4 regions of the Clostridium sp. 1001283B150225_161107_B6 genome follow, and region 2 is predicted to be linked to each of the others. Evidence: riboswitches for the same ligand, from Rfam matches in the RefSeq annotation. Region 2 holds a riboswitch; each other region holds the start of a gene.

Region 1 (3,884 bases), on a different contig from region 2:
TGGCTGGATGACCACCTGATGATGCTGGTGGAAAACTCCTACAACGGACAGATTAAGAAGAACGGCAGCAGGATTCTGTCCAGCAAAAGGGACGGAGGGCTGGGCATACTGAGCATAAAGCGAATCCTGAACCAGCCGGGGGACGAGTTCGACGTGGATTACAACGACACCACCTTTACGGCCATGGTGAAAATTGTGGACCGGGCTCTGGGATAGAATGGGCAGATATGCTATTGCTTGCTGTCTTTATGAGACTGTAATTTGGACTGGGCATCCATCTTGGACTGGGTATCCAGCAGGTCCCTGGCCGCCTTAATCAGATAATCCTGCAAAGCCGGAGAGAGTTCATCGAAAATATCCAGGAACTCTTTCCACTTTTTTTTATTTTCAAGGAACATGGGTCCGGAACCCGTGCGGAGCCAGGTTTCATTGACACTGAATTGGGAGCAGATGGTCTTAATATTCTGCTCCGTAACAGTGGAACCGCTTTTTTCCATATAGCTTATGGCATTTTGTTTCAACCCGATTTTTTCTGCAAATTCTTTCTGGCTCAGGCCAAGTGTTTTTCTCAATTCCCGTATACGACTATTCATTCAAAATACCTCCAGAATCATGATATCAATTATTGATAATAAAGTCAAGAAGGCTAGGAAATCATTGCCCGTGAGATTCCGGCGGTAAAGCCCTCGGTACTGACCATCGGCCATGTGGAGGCGGGCTTTGCCTACAATGTAATCCCCTCCGAGGTGCTGATTGAGGGCACCATCCGTGCTCTGGAGGAGGATGTGCGCCAGGAACTGGACAGGAGAATCGGTGAGATTGCCAGGGCGACCGCTGAAACATTCCGTGGTGAGGCAGAGTACGAGATGATATGGGGCGCTCCTCCTGTTATCAATGATGCGGACATGGCTGCCCTGGCAGCGGAATGCGCCAGGGATGTGGAGGGGGACAGGGGCATCACCATAGGAGGTGTGGCAGGACGGGTGGTCAGGAAGGAAGAAGGCTACCTTACGCTGGTCATTGATGAGGAAAAGAACGTGACCATGAAAATCGTGCTGTATGCAGTCAATCAGAAGATAAAAGGATTGCAATCTCCTTAAAACCATGTATAATGGTAGATGTAAATAAACGGGGAGCTCACTTAAGTGGGCTGAGAGTAAGCTGTTCATGCTTAGACCCATTACCTGATTTGGATAATGCCAACGTAGGGACCATAACGGACGATTGCCGGCGGAGCACCTGTTTTGGTGTTCCGCCTTTTTTATGCGCGGGGCGGTTTTGTATGGCATCAGGCATGGGCGCCGGAGCTTCCCGGCGGCGGATTGGGGGCACCACCTTCTGCCGCTTTATAAAATTAATGCGAAAAGGAGAAAGATTATGAAAACAGCATTAACAATCGCTGGAAGCGATTCCAGCGGAGGCGCCGGCATCCAGGCAGATATCAAGACCATGACCGCTCACGGGGTTTACGCCATGAGCGCCATAACGGCATTGACTGCCCAGAATACAACCGGCGTGACAGGAATTATGGAGGTGACTCCATCTTTTTTAAGGGAACAGTTGGACGATATATTTACGGATATTGTTCCGGATGCAGTTAAAATCGGTATGGTTTCCTCCGGGGGCCTGATAGAGGCCATCGGGGACAGGCTGGCATTTTACAGGGCTGCCAATGTGGTGGTGGACCCGGTCATGGTATCCACCAGCGGTTCCAGGCTGATTAGCGGGGAGGCCATCGGGGCGTTAAAGGAAATCCTGCTGCCCATGGCCAGCCTGCTGACTCCCAATATACCGGAGGCAGAGGTGCTGTCAGGAATGACGATACATAATCCCGGCGACATGGAGCTGGCGGCAAGGAATATCGGGGAAGGCTATGGCTGCGCCGTGCTTCTTAAGGGAGGCCACCAGCTGAATGACGCCAACGACCTGCTGTACCGCGGCGGAAACCTTAAGTGGTTCAAGGGCAGGCGGATTGACAACCCCAATACCCACGGGACAGGCTGTACCCTGTCCAGCGCCATTGCCTCCAACCTGGCCAAGGGCATGGATATGGACCTGGCGGTGGAGCGCGCCAAAGCATACCTCTCAGGTGCGCTGGAAGCCCGGCTGGACTTGGGAAAGGGAAGCGGACCAATGAACCATGCATTTGCCATCCGGGGCGAATATTAAGGAGGAATGGGTATGAAGGAAAAGGGAACTTCCGTATTTGCCAACAGCCTCATATGGTTTGGGGCAGGTGTATCCATTGCTGAGATACTGACAGGCACCTATCTGGCGCCTTTGGGATTTGGAAAGGGCCTGGCAGCCATTTTGCTGGGCCATGTGATTGGCTGCGCCCTGCTGTTCATGGCAGGACTAATTGGCGGGTACACCAGGCGCAGTTCCATGGAAACAGTGAAGATGAGCTTTGGACAGAAGGGAAGCCTGCTGTTTTGCGGGCTCAACGTCCTGCAGCTGGTGGGCTGGACCTCCATCATGATTTATGACGGCGGACTGGCTGCCAACGGTATTTTTAACGCGGGCCTGTGGGTCTGGTGCCTTGTAATTGGAGGTCTGATTCTGGTATGGCTTTTGATTGGAATCAGGAATCTGGGAAAAATCAATACAGCGGCAATGGCAGCCCTGTTCGTACTGACACTTCTTCTGTGTCGGGTCATATTTACAGGCAGCGGAGCGCCGGTCCCGGAGACAGACGGTTCCCTGAGCTTCGGGGCGGCTGTGGAGCTGTCCGTGGCCATGCCGCTGTCCTGGCTGCCGCTAATCAGCGATTATACAAGAGAGGCCGAAAAGCCCTTTGGGGCAACGGCAGCCAGCGCCCTTGTATACGGCCTGGTAAGCTGCTTCATGTACGTCATTGGAATGGGCGCAGCCATCTATACGGGTGAATATGATATTTCAGTCATCATGGTCAAGGCAGGACTGGGAATAGCCGGACTTCTTATCATCGTGCTGTCCACCGTGACCACCACATTCCTGGACGCATACTCCGCCGGTGTGTCCAGTGTGTCCATTACAGGCAGGATAAAGGAAAAATGGGCGGCAGTTGCAGTAACCATTGTGGGTACTGCGGCAGCCATGGTATACCCCATGGACAATATTACGGATTTCCTTTATCTCATCGGCTCCGTGTTCGCACCCATGATTGCCATCCAGATTGCGGATTATTTCATTATCAGGCAGGACCATGAGGCGGAGACAGCCAATATAGTGAACCTGGTTATTTGGCTTGCTGGTTTTGTGATGTACCGCATACTGATGCATGTGGATACCCCTGTGGGAAGCACCCTTCCTGACATGGCTGCCACTGTGGCGCTGTGCGTGGTCTGCCGCCGTGTGGCGGCTGCCGGCCGTGCAGCGGCCAGCCGGGTCTGAGAGGCAGCGGACTGGTATGAGAAACAGCGGCCAGCCGGGTCTGAGAGGCAGCGGACTGGTATGAGAAACAGCGGCCGGACAGGTCTGAGAGGCAGCGGCCGGCCGGCAGATTTCCCGGTTCACGCTGGCGGAAATTGTGACAAAAGTATGATATTTCTATAAAGTCCTTTACGGGAAGGCATTGCAGGTGTTACAATATGCTCTGGCAGTCCGGGTGACATAACGCCCAGGCGCCTATTACGGGAAAATGGCCGGACATAGGGACGGCGGACTGGTTTTTCCATAAGAAGAGGAGCATAATTTATGAAAAAATGGATGAGTATATGTGCAGCGGCGGTACTGGCAGTTTCAGCCCTGGCCGGATGTAGCACCAGCGCAGGGACCGCAACCACGGCAGCGCAGACCGAGGCAGCCAAGGAAGATGCAGCCAAGGCAGAGACTGCTGAGAAAGAGACAATTAAGACAGCAGAGGCTTCAGAGGGAGCCCGGGATACAGCTTCTGAGGAAATTAA
Region 2 (3,884 bases):
GGGTCCGTCCGCTCTTGGCGGACTTCTGACCGGAGCCCTTGTAACCGGCGTATTGATGGCCATCTTCATGTCCAACTCCGGCGGAGCCTGGGATAACGCAAAGAAATACATCGAAGAAGGAAATCACGGCGGCAAAGGCAGTGATTCACACAAAGCCGCTGTAGTGGGCGATACCGTAGGCGACCCGTTTAAAGATACCTCAGGTCCTTCCATCAATATTCTTATTAAGCTGATGACCATTGTATCTCTGGTGTTTGCTCCTCTGTTCCTGCAGTTTGGAGGATTGATTTAACCAAAAAAATAACCGTTTTACGGCTGTATAAACAGTTAATGGGAAGGAAAATCCATGTTCTGGATTGTCCTTCCCATTGTTTTGCTTATAAAATATTGCTGAAAGGCCGCACCAGGCGAAAACCTCCCCTCAATCCACTCCCATCACTCATCAAAAATACTCACGATTTCCCCATCCAAAATCCGGTTCATGTTCTTTACAGCACAGAAATTACCGCACATGGAACAGGTGTCCTCCTTTTCCGGCTTGGCTGATTCCCGGTATCTCCTGGCTTTTTCCGGGTCAATGGCCAGCTCAAACATGCGCTCCCAATCCAGATTCTTCCGGGCTGTGCTCATTTCGCGGTCCCACTGTGCCGCCCCTCTGATACCCTTTGCAATATCCGCTGCATGGGCAGCAATCTTGGATGCCATGATGCCCTCCCTGACATCGTCCAGGTCCGGCAGCCTCAGATGTTCAGCCGGCGTCACATAACAGAGAAAGGATGCACCGGCAGCAGCAGCCAGAGCACCGCCTATAGCCGCAGTGATATGGTCATATCCCGGCGCAATATCTGTCACCAGAGGACCGAGGACATAAAAGGGAGCACCCTGACAGATGGTCTGCTGTATTTTCATATTGGCCTGAATCTGGTCCAGGGGCATGTGTCCCGGTCCTTCTATAATGACCTGCACATTTTTCTCCCATGCCCTTCTGGTCAGCTCTCCCAGCGTTACCAGTTCCTCAATCTGGGAAATATCCGAGGCATCCTCAATACAACCGGGCCGGCAGGCATCTCCCAGGCTCAGGGTCACGTCATAAGCCTGGCAGATATCCAGTATCTCATCAAAATGCTCATAAAAAGGATTCTCCTCCCCTGTCATTTCCATCCAGGCAAATATAATGGAACCGCCCCTGGAAACAATGTTGGTAAGACGCCGCGCCCTCTTGAAGCGCTCTGATGTCTGCCGGTTGATTCCCACATGGATGGTCATAAAATCCACCCCATCCTCTGCATGCATCTTTACAATGTCCAGCCACTCCCGGGATGTAATCTCCTTCAGCGGCTTGTGGTAATAGACCACTGCATCGTAGATGGGAACCGTGCCGATGATTGCAGGGCACTGGGAAGTCAGCATTCTCCGGAATGTGCGGGTATCCCCCCATGAGCTCAGGTCCATGATGGACTCAGCCCCCATTTTTACTGCGTTGTTTACCTTCTGTAATTCCATGTCCAGGTCTTTGCAGTCCCTTGACGTGCCAAGGTTCACGTTGATTTTTGTCTTAAGCCCGGACCCGATTCCATTTGGCTCCAGACAGGTATGCAGCCGGTTGGCAGGAACAGCCGCCTTGCCCTCTGCCACCAGCTGCATCAGCTCTGCAGGCTCAAACCGTTCTTTTTCCGCCACCTTTTTCAGTTCTTCTGTCAAAATCCCTTTCCTGGCCGCGTCCATCTGCGTGGTATAATCCATCTCTTCCTCCTCTTTGCCCTGGCAGGCAGGCGGATAAAAATAAGGTTCAAACATGTCCCATTAAACATTGATTCGCTTCCCGCTGTATGTCCGGCCCGGTTCCCGTGTGCATGTACATTCCTGCAATGTGCCGCCGGACCGTATATCCCCCGGAGCGTGTACCGCCGGACATGCTTCAGGCTGCAAAAAAGGCCCATACCCGTAAGGAATGGACCAATCATATTATGCAGACTTATGCATACTCCATATTTCCCTACGTTGGCATTATCCAAATCAGGTTTAATAGGTCGAAGTTCGATTACTTCCTCTCAGCCTGCTCCACAAGCTCCCTGTTGTAATATATTGAATACAGCAGCTTCCCTACTCTATCCGAAAGACATTTCTGCCTTACTCTGTAAGTTTATACGGAAAACAACGGCTTGTCAACCATTATTCCCAAATGCATCCGGGAGAGCGCCCATACCGGACAGGAAACTGATGCCGGCAATGACTCCCCTCCCCCAGCCTGCCACAAACCGGTAACGCTACTGCTAACATCCTGCGAATCCCGTCATGCCAAGCCCTGACACAATCTCATCCGCCAGTCCGTCCAGGGCCTTCACCACCTCGTCTATCTGTTCCGGCTTCATGTTGTCAATATGGAACCCTCCGGTACAGACCACCACCCTGCCGGTTGCCCTGCACAGTTTCTCTGCCAGCCTCCGGCACAGGGCCTCATCCTTGTGGCCTGTCAGGTTCAGTATGGATGACGTTGCGCTTATGGTTCCGTCGCCTGTCAGGGACGGCCTTGGCACTGCCTGGACCGTGCATCCGATATGGGGCTTATCCCCGCCCTGGATGCATGCCAGGATATCCTCCCCTAAAAAAGCAGCGCCTGCCTCCATATAAGAACAGGACAATTCCTTTCGTCCCACTATAATCCACTCCATCTGCGGTACTCCTTTCCCTCTATTCCAAACGGCTCCAGCAGCTTGGAGGCAATATGATAAATCATCTGGTCCATATGTTCCGGCCTGTGATAAAAGGTCATCATAGGAGGAATGATTCTCACGCCGGGCATCAAGGAAAGCTCATACATATTCCTTAAATGAATGGGACTTAACGGAGTCTCCCTGGCTGCCAGAACCAGTGTCCTCTGCTCCTTGATGGTTACGTCCGCTGCACGCAGAATCAGGTTCTCCGCATATCCTGCGCGGATTCCGGCAATGGTTTTCATGCTGCACGGCACAACCAGCATTCCTGCTGTGGCAAAGGAACCGCTGGCGGGCCCGGCTCCAATCTGGTCCGGTTGCAGCACATGGTCCGCCAGTGCCTCCACCTGCTCCACGGACAGATTCGTTTCCTGGCCCAGCGTAAGCACAGCACTGTCACTCATAATCAGATAGGACTCATATTCCGGCTGTTCCCCTATAAGCTCCAGGCATTTCACCAGGACGGGCATTCCGCTTGCGCCTGTGGCCCCGACTATAATCCTCTTTCCCATATGCGTCTCCTGTTATCTCCCCGGCTGCTTCACCCATGCAGACGGGTCTAATTCCATAAACCTGGCCCTCACAAATCGGTCCTTCTGGTCAAAGGGGACCGTACAGTCAAAAATGGTCTTGCATGCAATGCCATGATCCCTTATGCTTGGGGAAAACCTGGGGTCATTGGACGGGTCCAGAGGATGGCATCTCACCCCCGGAATGGTGATGGTATCCACATCTCCCTGGAACCGTGTATTCATGGCCCAGAGTACGTCGTTCATATCAAAACAGTCCACATCCTCATCCACCAGGAAAATATGCTTAAGTTCGCTGAAAGCGGAAAACGCCAGAAGAGCTGCCTGCCTCTGTCTGCCTTCATCACTGGCTACAGATTTTTTAAACTGGAGCACTGCCATGTATTTCCCTCCCCCGGCGGAACAGCAGTATACATTCTGAAGCCTTCCCGGCATGGCCTTTTCCACCATACCAAATATGCTGGCCTCCGTTGGTATGCCGGCCATGGACACATGCTCCTCGCTGGGTCCTATACAGGTCTGCATGATGGGGCGCTCCCTGTGGGTGACGGCCTTGACCTTGATAAGCCAGCACTGGTCGCTGGCCGGTCCCGTGTAACCGGGAAACTCCGGCATGGCAAAGCCTGTATGGCTGTTCTGG
Region 3 (3,884 bases), on a different contig from region 2:
AGGCAGATTCCCCCGATAGCCACCACAGGAATATCCACACTGTCGCAGATTGCATTTAAGGTCTCCATAGTCATGGGGCGGGCATCTGCTTTTGTATTGGTTCCGAATATGGCCCCGCTTCCCAGATAATCCGCGCCTGCTGCCTGTGCTTTTCTGGCCTGTTCCACTGTCTTTGCCGTAACACCCAGTATACGGTCAGGTCCCAGAAGCCTTCTGGCCTCAGATGCCTCCATATCTTCCTGTCCCACATGGAGTCCGTCTGCATGACAGGCCAGTGCCAGCTCCAGATTGTCATCAATCATAAGAGGCACGTTATATTCTGCGGTAATTTTGCGGATGGCGCAGGCAGTTTCCAGCACTTCCTCAAAATTGCCTTTGTCCAGTTCCTTTTCCCTGAACTGGACCATGGTTGCACCGCCCTCTAATGCCTCCCTCACCTGTTCCGCCAGGGAGTATTTTCCGGTCCAGGATTTATCGGTTACTGCATAAATTAAAAGATGTTTCCTATCGAATTTCAATTTTTTTACCTCTTTCCAATGTCTCGTCATCCAGAAGGCTCATTTTATCCATCAGGTGCATGCGGAACATACCAGTCCCGCCTCCCTGCTCCATGGTCTCCCCGGCCGCCAGTTCACCGCAGAGTCCGTGAGCGCAGAGTGCCATGACCACAGATTCCTCCAACAAGCCTGCCTGTCCCTGTTCTCCATGCAGCCCGCAGAATGCCCCCACAAGCCCGTCCAGCATACAGCCGCTGCCTGTAATCCTGGTCATCCAGGGATGACCGTTTCTGACAATGTACTCTTTTTCTGTTCCTGCAGCCACATCCTCTTTTCCGGTCATCACCACAATTGCTCCGGTAAGGTCCCTCAGGGAACAGGCAATTTCCATACGGCTCCGGACCGTGCCTTGGTTCTCTGAATCCACGCCGCAGGTATTGCCCGCCTCATGACCGCTCAGCTCCAGGTTCAGGGCCCGTATTTCCGCCTCATTTCCCCGGATGACAGATGGCGGGGCCTGGCGGATGATATCAATGGCAGCCTGTCTGCGGAACCGCGACGCAGTGACGCCTACCGGGTCCAGAATAATGGGGTGTCCCATGGCAGCAGCCTTCCTTCCCGCCGCCGCCATGGCTGGTATGGTCTTCTCATCCAGAGTTCCCAGGTTCAGGACAAGGCTGCTGCAGATGGCGGTAACATCCTCCACCTCATGGAGCCCCTGAGCCATAATAGGGGAGCCGCCTGCTGCCAGGACCAGGTTTGCCACATCTCCCGCTGTAACGTAATTTGTTATACAGTGGACCCTGGGAGAGCGTTCCCTCAAGTCCTTCATCCATTGTCTCTGCATCATCACTTTATCCTTTTATGTTATCTTCCCACGGCTTTGCCGGGCTGTACATCCAGATTCAGCATACGCTTCATGTACTGAAATGCCCCGGATTTATACAGCACCCCAATCAGAAACGCGGCAATGACCGTACCGCACATGGTACTCATAAGGAATGGGATTACATAGGCAAAAACAGCTGCTTCCTTCCCCATGACCAGTGTTGCCACCGGATAACAGAGGATTCCTCCCAGTATGCCGGTGCCAAACACTTCCCCAAAATAAGCCAGTGTGAGCCTGCCGAAACGCTGGTACAGATATCCTCCTAAAAATGCGCCTGCCATACTGCCCGGAAACGCCAGCAGACTGCCTGTTCCCAGCAGATTTCTGATAAAGGATGTGCAGAACGCCATACCCACACCGTACCACGGCCCAAGGAATACGCCGGCCAATACATTGGCAAGATGCTGAATCGGGAAACATTTGGATGCCCCTATTGGAATGGAAAAGCCGGATAAGGATACGGCCACCGCTGTCAGCATGGCGCTTACCGCCAGTTTCTTAATGTTTACTTTCATAGTCATACCTCCATGTTTTTACTCGGAGCCCGCCTATCTTCCTGGTGAAGAGGCATATTTTCTGTACAGCGGTCTTCTGCCTGCACAGCAGCATATTGACCGTATAAGCGGCGTATCACCTGCACAGTGAATCTTCATAATAAGGCCAAGCTGCGCAAAAGGCCGCAAAAAAAGCCCATACCGCGCAGGATATGGACTTAAATTATGCATTCAATACACATACATGTCTCATATTTCCCTACGTTGGCATTACCCAAATCAGGTGCGATAGGTCGAAGTTTGATTACTTCCTCTCAGCCTGCTTCACAAGCTCCCTGTTGTCATCTAGCATAGCACCGGAATATTTATTTGTCAATCGGTAATGAATGATTGAACCGGTTTTGAATCTGGGCAGACCGGAACCAACATATAGACGAAGCATATATCAGCCGGATGATAACAGACATGACTGGCGGGAGAGAGGCAGTGCAAATGAATTTACCCCCCCCCCCCAACGGCCTCAAAATCATAAACCATAACCACATTTCTCAGCGGGTCCACAATCCAGTACTCCCTGACCCCAGCCTGCTCATATTTCACCGGTTTCCTGATATAATCCAGGCTCCTGCTGCTTATTGACACAACCTCCGCCACCAGGTCCGGGGCGCCGTGGTATCCGTTCTTTTTTATTTTGTTCCCATCACACACCGCTATCAGACCGGGCAGGAAATAATTGTAATCATCCCTCTCTAAAATGACAACAGCATGAACTTCTGTCACACATACAATAGACATTCCCCCTGTCCCCACATCCCAAAAAAGATATTGCACCATAACACCGCTGAAAATTCCGGCGAACTGCCGGGCAAGCACTAAGACCTTTTGCGGAGGAACCTCCGCTGAAGTATACCCATAATATCATGATTACCTGCCAAATGCAATTAAAAAAGAGCCTGGGGCCGGACTTTTCCGGCCGGGTTCTGCGCCTGCGGACGTTATGGGCAGAACCTGCGGACTCTATACTTATTACCTGTGAACTATTTTCTTTACTGAACCTGTAAATCGCTTAGTATGCCCTGGCCTCCCTGGTAAGCACCAGTGTCTCTATGGCATAGGCTACCCCATCCTGAATATTGGAACGGGTCTGGCATTTGGCAATACGTTTGATGCTCTCCATGGCATTTCCCATTGCAACCGTATATTTTATATCCATGGACAGCATGGAATAATCATTCTCACTGTCTCCTACGGCCATGATTTCGTCCGGTCCCACACCCCTGGCCGACGCATAAAATGCCAGGGCCCTGCCCTTCTGGGCACAGCTGTGGGTCAGCTCCAGATTGGTGGCAAAGGAGGACGCAACCGCCAGGTCCGGTATACCTGACAGCTTCTCCTTGATTCTGCCCAGGACCTTCCGGGACTCATGGATGACCGATATTTTATAAAATGCCAGTCCCATTTCAAAAAGCTGCTTTTCCTCCGCAAAAGAAAACCGGTCCCGCACTCCCTCATAGGTAAACTCCGCCATGGGAAGCAGTACGTTCCTCTCAAAGCATGCCCGGAACTGCGCCTCATCTGCCGTGGTGTAACTGCCTTTGTCCGTCATGAAATCAAAGATGATGTCCTCCTTTTGGCAGCATTCCAGAATTCCTCTGACCTGTTCCTCAGAAAGCCGTATTTCATCCATAAGCCTTCCGTTCCAATCATACACAGCAGCTCCATTCATGCACACCACAGGCGCCCTGAGTCCGGCCTCCTTAAGGGGTTCCAGTGCATCTATATAACTGCGTCCCGTACAAATCAAAAACTCGGCTCCCGTACTTATAAGCCCTTTCAGTGCACGCACATTCCTCTCTGAAATATGCCCGTCAGGGCGCAAAAGGGTGCCATCCATATCAAGTGCAACCAGTTTAATCATATATTCCTGCCTTCTGTCAAATATTCTGTCATAGCTGCGTATACCTGTCAACCACACTTCTGCACAGGTCCGGCCGGTTGGTAATG
Region 4 (3,884 bases), on a different contig from region 2:
TCTCCAGGCCTTCCAGCTCTGTCTTGACGCCTGCCCATGCATAGAAAATCCATATGGCATCCACGGATTTTGTCTTCAGGGCCGTCACCTCGTCCGTCACTGTGCTGGGAATCAGCTCCACCTTATCAAAGTCCCCTCCGTCCGCTTCCATTACATCCTTTATGGTAGCCTTTTCCACCGGAAGGTCCCAGGTGGCATACTTTTTCCCCTCCAGTCCCTTTGGGCGGTCCATTCCCCCGCCTTTCGCGGAAATAATACCGGATGTATTGTGCTGTATAACTCCTGCCACAGCGGTCACGGGAAGGGGATTGTCCCCTGAAAACGCGGGCGCCAGGCTGTCCTGGAAGGACATGGCGAACTGGGCCTTGCCCGAGGCAGCCAATACCTCGGCCCCGTTTTCCGGCGGCTGCACGATTTCCACTTCCAGGCCCGCATCCTTAAAATACCCCTTTTCCCGGGCAACATAGATACCTGTATGGTTGGTGTTGGGCGTCCAGTCCAGAACGAACGTCAGCTTTTTTACATCCTGTCCCGGCGTGTTTTCACCCTGGTTTCCGGCTCCCGTTTGTGCAGTTTCCTTCTGTGTAATTTCCTTTGATGCGGTTTCTTTCTGTGTATCAGCCACAGACTGGCCGGGGGCGGTCTTATCTCCTGTAACCGGAGCCCTGCCGCACCCGGCAAGAAGTACTCCCAGGCACAGGGACGCCATCAGCATACTTGCGCGTTTATTTTTCATTCTAATCCTCTCCTCTTTACGGAACACCTTTGTGTTATGCCGGATATCTGTCTTCCGTTCTATTTTTGTTTCAGATTGGTTTCCCATGGCATGCATTTTTTCTGAAGCAGTTCCACGGCCCACATCAGGATTAAGCTGATAGCCGATATCAGGAAAATAACCGCGAACATCTTGTCAAAGGAAAATGCCTTCTTTACCCTTGTCATGTAAACGCCCAGTCCGCCGAAACCGCCCAGCCACTCGGCAATCACAGCCCCCACCACAGCATAGGAGGCAGATATCTTGAGACTGGAAAAAAACTGGCCCATGGCGCCCGGCAGCTTGATATACCGGAATATCTGGAACCGGCCCGCTCCCATGGCCTTCAACAGATTCACCGCATCCGGGTCAGCTGCCCTGAATCCGGTGAGCAGCCCCACTGTGATGGGAAAGAACGTGGTAATGACAATCAGTATAACCTTGGGAGTCATTTCATAGCCGAACCACAGCACCAGAAGAGGCGCAATGGCAACCGCCGGTACGGTCTGGGTCAGTACAATGATGGGATAAAAAGCCTTGTATGCCTTATCAAACCGGTCCATCAGCACAGCTGCCCCGAAGCCTGTGGCGATTCCCAGTACCAGTCCCAGCCCGGCCTCAGCCAGCGTAATCCCGGCATTTTCCATAAGGGCCGGGAATTCCTTTATGAATGCTCCGGCTACCTGGACCGGTGATGGGAGCATAAATCCCTCCACCAGCCCAAGGGACACTGCAAGCTGCCACAGGATAAGAATGGAAAGGATGGCTGAAACAGACCACAGTTTACTGGTGATGCTTGGTGACTTTCTTTTCAATGGTAAGCACATCTCCTTCGGGGTGATAAGAAACCTTGATATATGCAGCCACAGAGGGAGCGCCTGCCCTGACTGCAATGTGCTGGCACTCTTTTACAATATCCATCAGCTGGTCATAATCCCCTTCAATGGTTGTCTCAAAGGGTCCTACGTAATAGTTTAACCCCGTGCTCTTAATGTAATCGATAACCTCGTCCACAATACGGATTAATTCCTCATCATCTGCTGCTTTTGGAAGTGACTGGATTGCTACGCTTGCGTTCATACTGTTTCTCCTTTTCTATGAAAATTACATGGATTAAAAAATCCCGTCCGGATATTCCGGGCGGGATAAAACTCACAAAAACTTATATCTTCTGCAGGCTTCCTACGCTGGCATTATCCAGATCAGGTATCAGGGTTCAGAATATATTCCATCTCAGCCGGATTCCACTCCAGCACCCCTTTTCGTTGTTGGGACAAGTATACTACGGCTCTTTTTAAAAGTCAATAGGTACCTGAGTCTCCCATTTTCTCCTGTAAAGGCGCGAGGGCCGGTGGCCTTCCCGTTCCGTAAAGGAATCCGTCTCCTCCACCAGAGATGCAATCTTGCGGCGGAAGGCGGGTTTTAAAAGGCTTTTATCCAGAATCACCTCATATACCTGCTGCAGCTGTGTCAGGGTAAATTCCCCTGGCATCAGATGCAGGGCAAGACTTGTATATTCCACCTTCCCGCGAAGCCGTTCCAGGGCGTAAAATATGATTCTGGCATGGTCAAATGCCAGCCCCTGGTTATCCGTTATCTTATATTCCACTGTCTCCGCCTGCCTGCTCTTCACGGTCATTTTCTCAATCCCGGAACAGAGGACCGTATCATCCGCCCATAGTCTGAGTTCGTAATGCTGTATGTGCACCACTGACTCCACCTGGCCTGTGGTCCCGCTGCGCCCATAGTCCCTGCATTCATCGGTCAGACGGCAGGAAACATGAAACCATCTGGCATTGTCCGCGTCATCGCCGGCCTGCAGTTTAAGCTGGCTGCTGTCCACCAATGCCATATAGGAACAGCTCATAACCCAGGTCCTGGGGTCCCTTGCCGGTTCGCTGAACGTATACAGCTGCTCCATATACACCTGGCCCAGCCCGGTTTCCTCCCTGAGCTCCCTTCTGGCAGCCTGCTCCGTAGTCTCCTCCGGCCTTACAAAACCTCCCGGCAGGGCCCAGCACCCCAGATAAGGGTGTCCCCCCCTCTGAATCAGAAGGATGCTCAGGTTCTTCTCCGGCAGTTTTCTGTAATTGGCTTCCTCCTGGTCCGTCACCGTGAAAATGGCCATATCCGCTGCCACTGACGGGCGGGCATAGTGGCCCGGGTTATATTGTTTTAGAAATTCCTCTTCCGTCAGGCCATTCCTATCCCTCATACACGGTTTGTTTTCCTTATGTTCTCCCATTTCAATCAGCATTCTCCTCTTTTTCAAGCAGCAAATCCCTGGCCTCTGTCAGGGCAAATCCCAACAGGTTGCTTCCTCTCCATTTTAACGGGCACTCTGCATCCGGGTTGCCCTTTCCCATGCCGATTCCCCATATACGGTCCCTGGGGCTGGCCTCCACCAGAATCCGTTTTCTGGTGGATTTTAAAAACTCCCAAAGGTCAGGATTCTGGGAGAATTTTGCCATATTTCCTCTGAGGACCAGCTCATAGCAGGCCGCATCCCAAATTTCCTTATCAAAATTCTTTACTGCCCGTCCAAAGGCCTTCATGGCTTTTGGCTCCCTGGCCTCCATGATGTTCCCAAGCATGTCCGTATCCCCGAACATTCTGGCCTTTTCAGCCATCATAAACTGCTCCGCACAGGTATAAGCAACACCCTCTGCTGTGAAGCTGCATTTCCACCACTGGCTCAGACAGGTTTCTGTAATATGACCGTCTGCCGTCGGAGTGTGGCCCCAGAAAAATAAGAACTTGAAATGCTGGCCTGCATTGTATGCCTTTTTCAGTGCCTCCCATGTGTATACCATTGCTTTACCTCCATATGTAATCGAATCACTCTGCAGTTATTATTAAATAATTATTATCTATTAGTTATTATCTATTTGATAATATCATGATATACAGTTATTCTGCTTTTGTCAAGAAGAAAATGGCGCATAAAATTCATATATTGACATACCTAGATTTTCTATGTATTATAATCATATAGGTTTGCAGGCAGCCGGCATCTAAAAACACAGGGAGGTTTTACCATGGATAAGAAGAATATGGCTATGGGAACGTCCATGCTTCTGCTGAAGCTTCTGGAGCAGCAGGACATGTACGGATACCAGATTATCAGGGA

The links. Region 2 has a riboswitch for thiamine pyrophosphate ahead of thiC (phosphomethylpyrimidine synthase ThiC). Riboswitches for the same ligand answer to the same signal wherever they lie in the genome.
Region 1: another riboswitch for thiamine pyrophosphate. It lies ahead of thiD (bifunctional hydroxymethylpyrimidine kinase/phosphomethylpyrimidine kinase); the one in region 2 lies ahead of thiC (phosphomethylpyrimidine synthase ThiC).
Region 3: another riboswitch for thiamine pyrophosphate. It lies ahead of thiW (energy coupling factor transporter S component ThiW); the one in region 2 lies ahead of thiC (phosphomethylpyrimidine synthase ThiC).
Region 4: another riboswitch for thiamine pyrophosphate. It lies ahead of I2H39_RS07925 (thiamine-binding protein); the one in region 2 lies ahead of thiC (phosphomethylpyrimidine synthase ThiC).

The regions. Positions count from the first base shown of each region.
Region 1 is NZ_JADNMD010000006.1:206,079-209,962, reverse strand. It holds gene I2H39_RS15955 (GHKL domain-containing protein) at 1-216, shown strand, start outside; gene I2H39_RS15950 (helix-turn-helix transcriptional regulator) at 231-593, opposite strand; gene I2H39_RS29230 (hypothetical protein) at 708-1,100, shown strand; TPP riboswitch at 1,120-1,229, shown strand; gene thiD (bifunctional hydroxymethylpyrimidine kinase/phosphomethylpyrimidine kinase) at 1,378-2,169, shown strand; gene cytX (putative hydroxymethylpyrimidine transporter CytX) at 2,182-3,372, shown strand; gene I2H39_RS15925 (peptidylprolyl isomerase) at 3,676-3,884, shown strand, end outside.
Region 2 is NZ_JADNMD010000001.1:891,612-895,495, forward strand. It holds gene I2H39_RS03980 (sodium-translocating pyrophosphatase) at 1-292, shown strand, start outside; gene thiC (phosphomethylpyrimidine synthase ThiC) at 436-1,743, opposite strand; TPP riboswitch at 1,976-2,085, opposite strand; gene I2H39_RS03990 (hypothetical protein) at 2,274-2,672, opposite strand; gene I2H39_RS03995 (UbiX family flavin prenyltransferase) at 2,657-3,226, opposite strand; gene I2H39_RS04000 (UbiD family decarboxylase) at 3,239-3,884, opposite strand, start outside.
Region 3 is NZ_JADNMD010000003.1:399,813-403,696, forward strand. It holds gene thiE (thiamine phosphate synthase) at 1-518, opposite strand, end outside; gene thiM (hydroxyethylthiazole kinase) at 505-1,347, opposite strand; gene thiW (energy coupling factor transporter S component ThiW) at 1,365-1,901, opposite strand; TPP riboswitch at 2,119-2,228, opposite strand; gene I2H39_RS10325 (Uma2 family endonuclease) at 2,379-2,660, opposite strand; gene I2H39_RS10330 (Cof-type HAD-IIB family hydrolase) at 2,947-3,798, opposite strand; gene I2H39_RS10335 (glycerophosphodiester phosphodiesterase) at 3,827-3,884, opposite strand, start outside.
Region 4 is NZ_JADNMD010000002.1:622,868-626,751, reverse strand. It holds gene I2H39_RS07935 (ABC transporter substrate-binding protein) at 1-736, opposite strand, end outside; gene I2H39_RS07930 (ABC transporter permease) at 796-1,569, opposite strand; gene I2H39_RS07925 (thiamine-binding protein) at 1,538-1,834, opposite strand; TPP riboswitch at 1,917-2,024, opposite strand; gene I2H39_RS07920 (NUDIX domain-containing protein) at 2,049-2,969, opposite strand; gene I2H39_RS07915 (NADAR family protein) at 3,001-3,567, opposite strand; gene I2H39_RS07910 (PadR family transcriptional regulator) at 3,793-3,884, shown strand, end outside.